3 regions of the Bordetella sp. 2513F2 genome follow, and region 1 is predicted to be linked to each of the others. Evidence: predicted binding sites of a transcription regulator. Region 1 holds the regulator's gene; each other region holds the start of a gene.
What was found. Region 1 encodes LexA, which represses DNA repair genes until DNA is damaged. Its sites were predicted from a motif close to ACTGTATNNNNATACAGT; they were not measured.
Positions count from the first base shown of each region.

Region 1 (3,273 bases):
CGCCCCAGGCGCGCGATGACGTTGGCCATGGTGTAGGTCTTGCCCGAACCCGTCACGCCCAGCAGGGTCTGGTACATGAGGCCATCGGCCATGCCGTCCACCAGGCCCTGGATCGCGGCGGGCTGGTCGCCGGCCGGCGGATAGGGCTGGTACAGCTGGAAGGGGCTGTCGGGAAATTCGACGTATCCAGGAGCGGTCATGCTAGACTGTCTCTCAGGGTAAACCCCCCATTATCCACAGCACCTGTCGGTGCGTCCACCACCCATTCCACGTCCATGAGCAACCTCTTCGCATCCGTCGAACTCGCTCCGCGCGATCCCATTCTAGGCCTGAACGAGCAATTCAACGCCGATACCCGCCCCGGCAAAGTGAACCTGGGCATCGGGGTGTACTACGACGACGAAGGCCGCATTCCCCTGCTGCAGGCGGTGCGCAAGGCGGAAGTTGCCCGTATCGAGGCGGCCGCCGCCCGCGGCTACCTGCCCATCGAGGGCATCGCGGGCTACAACAAGGGTGCGCAGACGCTCCTGCTGGGCGCCGACTCGCCCCTGGTGGCCGCCGGCCGGGTGCTCACCACGCAGGCGCTGGGCGGCACGGGCGCGCTCAAGATCGGCGCCGACTTCCTGCGCCAGCTGCTGCCCGGCTCCAAGGTGCTGATCAGCAACCCCAGCTGGGAAAATCACCGCGCCCTGTTCGAGCGCGCCGGCTTCCCCGTCGAGAATTACACCTACTACGACCCCGCCACGCGCGGCCTGAACTTCGAGGGCATGCTGGCCGACCTCCAGGCGGCCGCGCCCAAGACCATCGTCGTGCTGCACGCCTGCTGCCACAACCCCACCGGCGCGGATCCCACCCCCGAGCAGTGGAAGCAGATTGCCGACGTGGTCAAGGCCCGCGACCTCGTTCCCTTCCTCGACATCGCCTACCAGGGGTTCGGCGCAGGCCTGCAGGAAGATGCCGAGGCGGTGCGCCTGTTCGCGGGCCTGGACATCACCATGCTGGTGAGTTCCTCGTTCTCCAAGTCGTTCTCGCTGTACGGCGAGCGCGTGGGCGCCCTCACCGTGGTCGCCGGCGACAAGGACGAGGCCGGCCGTGTGCTGAGCCAGCTCAAGCGCGTCATCCGCACCAACTATTCCAACCCGCCCACGCACGGGGGCACACTGGTGGCGTCCATCCTCAACACGCCCGAGCTCTACGCCCTGTGGGAGCAGGAACTGGCCGGCATGCGCGATCGCATCCGCCTGATGCGCCAGCAACTGGTCGACAAGATCAAGGCCCACGGCGCCACCCAGGACTTCAGCTTCGTGCTGCGCCAGCGCGGCATGTTCTCCTACTCGGGCCTGACCTCCGAGCAGGTCGACCGCCTGCGCGAAGAGCACGGCATCTATGCCGTCGGCAGCGGCCGCATCTGCGTGGCGGCGCTGAACAGCCGCAACATCGACGCCGTTGCGGCCGGCATCGCGGCCGTGATCAAGTAGACACCTCTTCCGGCAGGCGGCACAGCCCGCCGGCACATACGGGGCCTGCGGGCCCCGTTTTCTTTGGGCGGCCGCTCCCGGCATGGGCTTGAGACTTGCTTTTTTCTGATTCGTCCCCCAGAATTCGCCTGTATATACGTACAGTCTCCGTGCCCACGGATCACGCCATGGCCATCAAACTCACGGAACGCCAGCAGCAAATCCTCGATCTCATCCGCCTCACGGTGGCGCGCACCGGTTTCCCGCCCACCCGCGCCGAGATCGCGCAGGCCCTGGGGTTCCGCTCGCCCAACGCCGCCGAAGACCACCTGAAGGCCCTGGCCCGCAAGGGGGCCATCGAGCTCACGGCAGGCGCGTCGCGCGGCATCCGCCTCAAGGATGCGGACGGCGCCGGCATGCCCCCTGCCCCCGCGGCCGCGGCCCTGGGCCACCTGCTGCTGCCCCTGGTCGGGCGCGTCGCCGCCGGCAGCCCCATACTGGCCACCGAGCACGTGGAACGCGAAATCGGGGTGGATCCGGGCCTGTTCTCCCAATCGCCGGATTATCTGCTCAAGGTCCGGGGCATGAGCATGCGAGACGCCGGCATCCTCGAGGGCGACCTGCTTGCCGTCAAGAAAACCGTCGAGGCCCGCAATGGCCAGATCGTGGTGGCCCGCCTCGACGACGAAGTCACGGTCAAGCGGCTGCAGCGCCAGAACGGCCGCATCGAGCTGCTGCCCGAGAACCCCGACTACACCCCCATCATCGTCCAGCCCGACCAGGACTTTGCACTGGAAGGCATCGCCGTCGGGCTAATACGCACCCAGCCGCTGCACTAAGCCCGGCAAACGCGCGGGCACGAAAAAAACCCGCCATCGCTGGCGGGTTTTTCGTTGGACGGATCCGAGGACTCAGTGCTTCACCAGCGGATCGCTGGAGCCCGATTCCACCGGCTTGGCCACCAGCGACTCTTCCTTGACGGCCTCTTCCTCGGACAGGGGTTCGGGCAGGCGCTCCAGCGCCAGCTCGAGCACCTTGTCGATCCAGCGCACGGGCACGATCTCGAGGAAGTTCTTGACGTTGTCCGGAATCTCGGCGAGATCCTTGACGTTCTCCTCGGGGATCAGCACGGTCTTGATGCCGCCGCGATGCGCGGCCAGCAGCTTCTCCTTGAGACCGCCGATGGGCAGCACTTCGCCGCGCAGCGTGATCTCGCCGGTCATGGCGACGTCTGCACGCACCGGGATGCGCGAAAGCGCCGAGACCATGGCCGTGGTGATGGCGATGCCGGCGGACGGTCCGTCCTTGGGCGTGGCGCCCTCGGGCACGTGCACGTGCATGTCGCGCTTCTCGAACACGGCATCGGTGAATCCCAGCCGGCGGGCGCGGGAGCGCACCACCGTACGGGCCGCCTCGACGGACTCCTTCATGACGTCGCCAAGCGAACCGGTGCGCTGGATGTTGCCCTTGCCCGGCATGTCGGCCACCTCGATGGTGAGCAGGTCGCCCCCCACTTCGGTCCAGGCCAGGCCGGTGACCTGCCCGATCTGGTTTTCCTTCTCGGCCATGCCGAAGTTGTACCGGCGCACACCCAGGTAGTCGTTGAGGTTCTCCGAGTTGACCACCACGGGGGTCGTGGTCGCGGCGGACTGGTCTTTCTGGGTGAGCAGCTTCTTCACCACCTTGCGGCAGATCTTGCCGACTTCGCGCTCGAGCGCACGCACGCCCGCCTCACGGGTGTAGTAGCGCACGATGTCGCGCAATGCCGAATCGTCGACGGAGAGCTCGGTGTCCTTCACGCCGTTGTTCTTCATCA
Region 1 covers NZ_CM137755.1:2,437,669-2,440,941, forward strand. The annotation lists gene uvrB (excinuclease ABC subunit UvrB) at 1-200, opposite strand, end outside; gene ACYBYQ_RS11510 (amino acid aminotransferase) at 276-1,478, shown strand; gene lexA (transcriptional repressor LexA) at 1,646-2,296, shown strand; gene lon (endopeptidase La) at 2,369-3,273, opposite strand, start outside.

Region 2 (3,273 bases), 240 kb from region 1:
ACGGCGCTGTGCCTCCACGTTGGCGGCCAGCCGGTCGAGCAGCTCGTTCATGGCGCCGACCAGCGGGGCGATTTCTGAAGGGGCCGCCCGCTCGTCGATGGGCGAGAGGTCGTCGGGCCTGCGCGCGCGCAGATGCTGCTGCAGGGCATTGAGGGGGGCGACGCCGCGCGTGAGCCCGAACCAGACCAGCAGCACGGCCACCGGGAGCACGACGAACTGGGGAATGATGACGCCCTTGATGATGTCGTTGGCCAGCTGTGCGCGCTTCTCGACCGTCTCGGCCACGGCCACCAGGGCCGGCTGGCCGGAGGCCAGGTCGAGGTCTATCCAGGTGTAGGCTAGCCGTACGCCGAAGCCGCGCAGGGCCTCGTCGGCATAGCGCACGACGCCGGGCTGCGGGGCGCCCAGCGGCACCGGCAGGGGCAGGGCGCGGTCTCCGCCCAGGTATTCGCCGTCTCCGCCCAACGCCAGCCAGAACACGCTTTCGGTCTCGTCGGCGCGCAGCACTTCGCGCGCCGCATCGCTCATGCGCAGCACCGCCCGGCCGTCTTCGACCTGCACCTGGCGGGTGAGCACGTGCAGCGCATTGGCGAGGGCGCGGTCGTAGGGGACGTCGGCGATGTTCTGGGCCACCACGTAGGTGATGGCCACGCTCATGGGCCACAGCAGGAACAGCGGCGCGAGCATCCAGTCGAGGATCTCGCCCAGCAGCGAGCGCTGCGGCGGGGCGTAGCTCGGCCCCTGCGCACCGCTGCGCAGGGCGTCCAGCGCCTCCTGGTTGAGGGGTTCGCCGGGAGCCGCTTCAGTGGGTGTAGGAGGGGACACCCTGCTCGCGTTCCACGCAATAGCCCAGGCCGCGCACGGTGATGATCTTGACGCCGCTGGGTTCGAGCTTCTTGCGCAGCCGGTGCACGTAGACCTCGATGGCGTTGGTGCTGACTTCCTCGCCCCATTCGCAGAGGTGGTCGACCAGCTGGGTCTTGCTGACCATGCGGCCGCTGCGCGCCAGGAGGATCTCCAGCAGGCTGACCTCGCGGGCGGAGAGGTCGAGGGTCTGGCCGTCGACCAGGGCCACGCGGCCGGTCTGGTCGAACGCCAGCCGTCCGTGGCGGATCATGGTGGCGCCGCCGCCCGCGCCGCGGCGGGTGAGGGCGCGCACCCGGGCCTCGAGTTCCGACAGGGCGAAGGGTTTGGCCATGTAGTCGTCGGCGCCGAGGTCCAGGCCCTCGACCCGCTGTTCCACGCTGTCGGCCGCGGTGAGGATGAGCACCGGCAGCACGGAATTGCGCGCGCGCAGGCGCCGCAGCACCTCCAGCCCGGGCATGTGCGGCAGGCCCAGGTCCAGGATGAGCAGGTCGAAGGGCTGGGCGCACAGGGCGGAGTCGGCTGCCAGGCCGTCGCGCACGGTGTCGACGGCGTAGCCGTTGTGGCGCAGCGAGCGGGACAGCCCGTCGGCCAGGATGCTGTCGTCTTCGGCGATGAGGATGCGCATGCGTAGCCGTGAGGAGTGGCGGAAGCGGACCGCACCCCGGCGGTACGGCCTGGCTGCGGTCGTGTGGCGGATTCTGTCACAGCCGCCCCTCGCTTGCTACTGCGGGATTACGTGGAAATTCTTGGCATACTGGGTTTTTGTCCAGTACAATCCAATGCAATAATCGGCACCCGGGCCGCTGCTGTCTGCTGTGATGGTGGCCGCCCTGGGCCACCGCAGCGTATTTCAATCCAGCGCGCCATACCCCGCGATACCCCTGGCCGGCACGCCCGGCCTGCTCCACACAGGACACCATATGGACGACAAAACCAGCAAGGCCGCATCGGAAAAAGCCAAGGCACTGGCCGCGGCGCTCTCGCAGATCGAGAAGCAGTTTGGCAAGGGCTCCGTCATGCGCTACGGCGACAACGAGGTCGAGCACGACATCCAGGTGGTGTCCACGGGCTCCCTCGGGCTCGACATCGCCCTGGGCGTGGGCGGCCTGCCGCGCGGCCGCGTGATCGAGATCTACGGCCCCGAATCCTCCGGCAAGACCACGCTCACCCTGCAGGTCATCGCCGAAATGCAGAAGGTGGGTGGCACCTGCGCCTTCATCGACGCCGAGCACGCCCTCGATGTGCAATACGCGTCCAAGCTGGGCGTGAACCTCACCGACCTGCTGATTTCCCAACCCGACACGGGCGAGCAGGCCCTCGAGATCACCGATGCGCTGGTGCGCTCGGGTTCGGTCGACCTCATCGTCATCGACTCGGTGGCCGCGCTCGTGCCCAAGGCCGAAATCGAGGGCGAGATGGGCGATTCGCTGCCCGGCCTGCAGGCCCGCCTGATGAGCCAGGCGCTGCGCAAGCTCACTGCCACCATCAAGCGCACCAACTGCATGGTCATCTTCATCAACCAGATCCGCATGAAGATCGGCGTGATGTTCGGCAGCCCCGAAACCACCACGGGCGGCAACGCGCTCAAGTTCTATGCCTCGGTGCGCCTCGACATCCGCCGTGGCGGCTCCATCAAGAAGGGCGACGAGGTCATCGGCAACGAAACCCGCGTCAAGGTCGTCAAGAACAAGGTCTCGCCGCCGTTCAAGCAGGCCGAATTCGACATCATGTACGGCCAGGGCATCTCGCGCGAGGGCGAGATCATCGATCTCGGCGTGCAGGCGGGCGTGGTCGACAAGTCCGGCTCCTGGTATAGCTACAACGGCAACCGCATCGGCCAGGGCAAGGACAACGCGCGCGAATACCTCAAGGAACATCCCGAGCTCGCCTTCGAGATCGAGAACCGGGTGCGCGAGAACCAGGGCGTGGTCAGCCGTGCCGCCAGCTTCGCCGCCAGCGAAGTCGAAGACGCCACCGAGGAATGATGGCGGCCGGGCATGCTGCGTAAACCCGCCTACGGTGTCAGTCGCGCTGCCAGCCGCACCGGCGGCCAGGGCGGGCGGGCGCGCCGCATGCCCGATGACGATTTCGAAACCCTCGCGCCGGCCGCTCCGGCCGATGACGGGTCCGAAGCTGCTCCAACCCGGACGCCACGCACCGGTCCTTCGCTCAAGGCCCGGGCGGTAGGCTATCTTTCGCGCCGGGAACATTCCCGCACGGAACTGGCACGCAAGCTGCGGCCCTATGCCGACGACCCGCACGAGCTCGAATCCGTGCTCGATGCCCTGCAGCGCGAGGGTTGGCTGAGCAATGCGCGCTTCGCGCAAAGCCTGGCCCACCGGCGCGCGCCACGCCAGGGTACGGCGCGCATCGTCCAGGAACTGCGCCAGCACGGCCTCGACGAGC
Region 2 covers NZ_CM137755.1:2,674,485-2,677,757, reverse strand. The annotation lists gene ACYBYQ_RS12760 (sensor histidine kinase N-terminal domain-containing protein) at 1-825, opposite strand, end outside; gene ACYBYQ_RS12755 (response regulator transcription factor) at 803-1,492, opposite strand; gene recA (recombinase RecA) at 1,788-2,852, shown strand; gene recX (recombination regulator RecX) at 2,940-3,273, shown strand, end outside.
Region 2: recA (recombinase RecA) is a predicted target of LexA. The motif match lies at 1,621-1,638, and genes of this name have one in related genera.

Region 3 (3,273 bases), 990 kb from region 1:
TGGGCCTGGTGCAGCTCGACGGCCTGGCCGGCCGATATCCGGCGCAACTGTCCGGCGGCCAGCGCCAGCGGGTGGCGCTGGCGCGGGCGCTGGCCGTGGATCCCCATGTGCTGCTGCTGGACGAGCCTTTCGGGGCGCTCGACGCCCAGGTGCGCAAGGAGCTGCGCCGCTGGCTGCGGCGCCTGCACGAGGAACTGCACGTGGCCAGCGTGTTCGTCACGCACGACCAGGAAGAGGCGCTGGAGGTGGCCGACCGCGTGGTCCTGATGCGGGCCGGCCGGATCGAGCAGGCGGGATCGCCGCGCGAAGTCTGGGAGCGGCCGGCCACGCCGTTCGTGCATGGCTTCCTGGGCAACGTCAATCGGCTGGCGGGCCACGCCAGCCGCGGCATGTGGGAAGACGGCAGCATGTCGCTGCCGGCACCCGAGCTGCTCCAGGACGATCGCGTTCCCGCGGTGGCCTACGTGCGGCCGCACGAGATCGAACTGGCGCGCGAAGGCGCGGCGGGCGGCCTTGCGGTACGCCTGGATCATGCCTACCTGGCCGGCCCCAGCGCCTATCTCGAGCTGCAGCCTCTGGACAGGCAGGATCGGCTCGAGGCGGAAGTGCCTGAAGCGCTTTATCGACAACTGAACCTGAAGGAAGGCGAGATCCTGGTGGCGCGCCTGCGCCAGGGCCGGGTTTTCGCCGTGCAACCATGATCAACTCATCTTCATCCCTTCCCCAAGGCTGGCCGGCGCTGCAGGCGCTCCTGGCCGACATCGCCGAGCGTCATCCCGACGCGGCGCTGGCCTCGTCGCTGGCCGCCGAAGACATGCTGCTGACCCACGCCATCTTCGAGGCCGGGCTGCCCCTGCAGGTCTTCACCCTGAACACCGGCCGCCTGCATGCCGAGACGCTCGCGCTGCTGCCGCGGGTGCAGGATCGCTACGGCCGCGCCATCGAGGTCTACGAGCCCGAGGCCGGGGCGGTGGCCGATCACGTGGCGCAGCACGGGGCATATGCCTTCTACGAGAGCGTGGAGCTGCGCAAAGCCTGTTGCAACATCCGCAAGGTCGAGCCGCTGCGCCGCGCACTGTCGGGCCGCAGCGCCTGGATCACGGGCCAGCGCCGCGAGCAGTCCGCCACCCGCGCGGTGCTGGCCGAGGCGGAGGACGATCCGGTGTTCGGCCTGCGCAAATACAACCCTCTGGCGGCCTGGACCGAGCAGGAAGTGTGGGCCGCGATCAGGGCGCTGGACATTCCCTACAATCCCCTGCACGACCAGGGCTATCCCTCGATCGGATGCGAGCCCTGCACGCGTGCGGTAAAGCCGGGCGAGGACGTGCGTGCCGGCCGCTGGTGGTGGGAGCAGTCGGACTCCAAGGAGTGCGGCCTGCACGCCGGCAATCGCGTGATCCCGGTACGCGCCCAGGCGGCTTCACCCGCCCGACAGGCGCAGCGCGACGAAGCGCTGCAGTAGGCGCGGGAAAGCCCGCATCCGGGGGTGTTCACCTGCCGGTCCGACCTGGGGTAAATTGATCCGGTCGGAACCGCAACACGGCGCTTGCCAAAAGTACTGTATTTTTATACAGTACTTCCATGGAGCGAGCCGATCATTCGTCTTTCGATTTTTCCGCCGGTAATGGGTCCCCGGCTGCCGCCCCCGCCGCCTTGCGCGGCCGGGGTGCGGTTACTAATGTCAGGCACCGCTTCGAATCCACCGAGCGGAATCCCGCCGACGACGGCTGGCAACCCATAGGCTTCGTGCCCGAGGCGGGCAGGCCGGCCACCACGGTGCGTGCCGAGCAGGCCCGCAAGCTGCTGTCCCGCAACGATTCCCCCGACATCCCGTTCGACGTCGCCATCAATCCGTACCGCGGCTGCGAGCATGGCTGCGTGTATTGCTATGCGCGGCCCACCCATGCCTATCTGGGGTATTCGCCCGGCCTCGACTTCGAGACCCGCCTGGTAGCCAAGGCCAATGCGCCGCAGGTGCTGCGGGCCGAGCTGGCGCGCCCGGGCTACCGTCCCACTCCCATCAACCTGGGTTCCGCCACGGATATCTACCAGCCCATCGAACGCACCTGGCGCCTTACGCGCTCCCTGCTCGAGGTCCTGCTGGAAACCCGGCACCCCGTCACCCTCGTCACCAAGAACGCCCTGGTCGAGCGCGATCTCGATCTGCTCCAGGCGCTGGCGCGTCGCAACCTGGCCATGGTGTTCGTCAGCATCACCACGCTGGATGCCGACATGGCGCGCACGCTGGAACCCCGCGCCTCGGCGCCGTGGCGGCGCCTGCAGGCCGTGCGCCGGCTGGCCGAGGCGGGCGTACCCGTGGGGGTGCTTGCCGCCCCCATGATCCCCTTCATCAACGACGACGCGCTCGAAGCCATCATCTCGGCCGCCGCCGAAGCCGGCGCCCGCCACGCCAGCTATACCGTGGTGCGCCTGCCCTGGGAAGTCAAAGACGTCTTCGAGCAATGGCTGCACACGCACTTTCCCGACAGGGCGCAGCGCGTCCTGCACCGCATCGCCGACATGCGAGACGGCCGGCGCAATGACCCCAATTTTGGCACCCGCATGCGCGGCACCGGCATATGGGCCGATCTGTTGCGTCAGCGCTACACGGTCGCCGTACGCAAGGCGGGCCTCGTCTCACCCCGCATGCCGCCACTCGATTGCACCCAGTTCGTTCCGCCGGCGCAGCCGGCTTCCACCCTGTCCCGACGCGCAGGGCGCACCGCTGCGGCGGTGTCCGCCCAGGTCGCCGATGTGGGGCAGTTGTCGCTGTTCGACTGACACGCCAGGAGCCCCCCATGAACCTCGCTTCCCCGCTCGCCACAACGCTGCCCACGACGCTCGATACTCCGCTCGCCGACCCGCTCACCTGGCCGCGGCGTGCCGGCGGCGCGCTGCGCCGGGTCGTGTCTGCCCCGCTGTCTGCCGCCATGTCCGCTCTCATGTCCGCCCTTGCCCGGTGGCCGTTCCCGCCTCAGCCGGGCGCAGCGCTGCCCATGCCGGTCGGCCAGCGGCAGGCGGGCTCCATGCCGGTGGCTCCCGCAGCGCCCCCGGTTCCGGCTGCGCCCGCTGCGGCCGCTGCGTCCGTTCGAGATGCCAGCATCGGCGATGCCCGCCGGATGGCGGTGCCGGCCGGCCGGGTGGGCGTGCGGCGCATGGTCATCGACATACTCCTGGTCGGCATCTGGGGCGCCATGATTCCCGCGCTCATGTGGCTGGGTGCCGCCGCCGGGTTCTGAGGATGCGCGAGCCCCGGGGCCGCAGCGGCTGCTG
Region 3 covers NZ_CM137755.1:1,444,254-1,447,526, forward strand. The annotation lists gene ACYBYQ_RS06840 (sulfate/molybdate ABC transporter ATP-binding protein) at 1-701, shown strand, start outside; gene ACYBYQ_RS06845 (phosphoadenylyl-sulfate reductase) at 698-1,462, shown strand; gene ACYBYQ_RS06850 (PA0069 family radical SAM protein) at 1,582-2,781, shown strand; gene ACYBYQ_RS06855 (hypothetical protein) at 2,799-3,239, shown strand.
Region 3: ACYBYQ_RS06850 (PA0069 family radical SAM protein) is a predicted target of LexA. The motif match lies at 1,558-1,575, and genes of this name have one in related genera.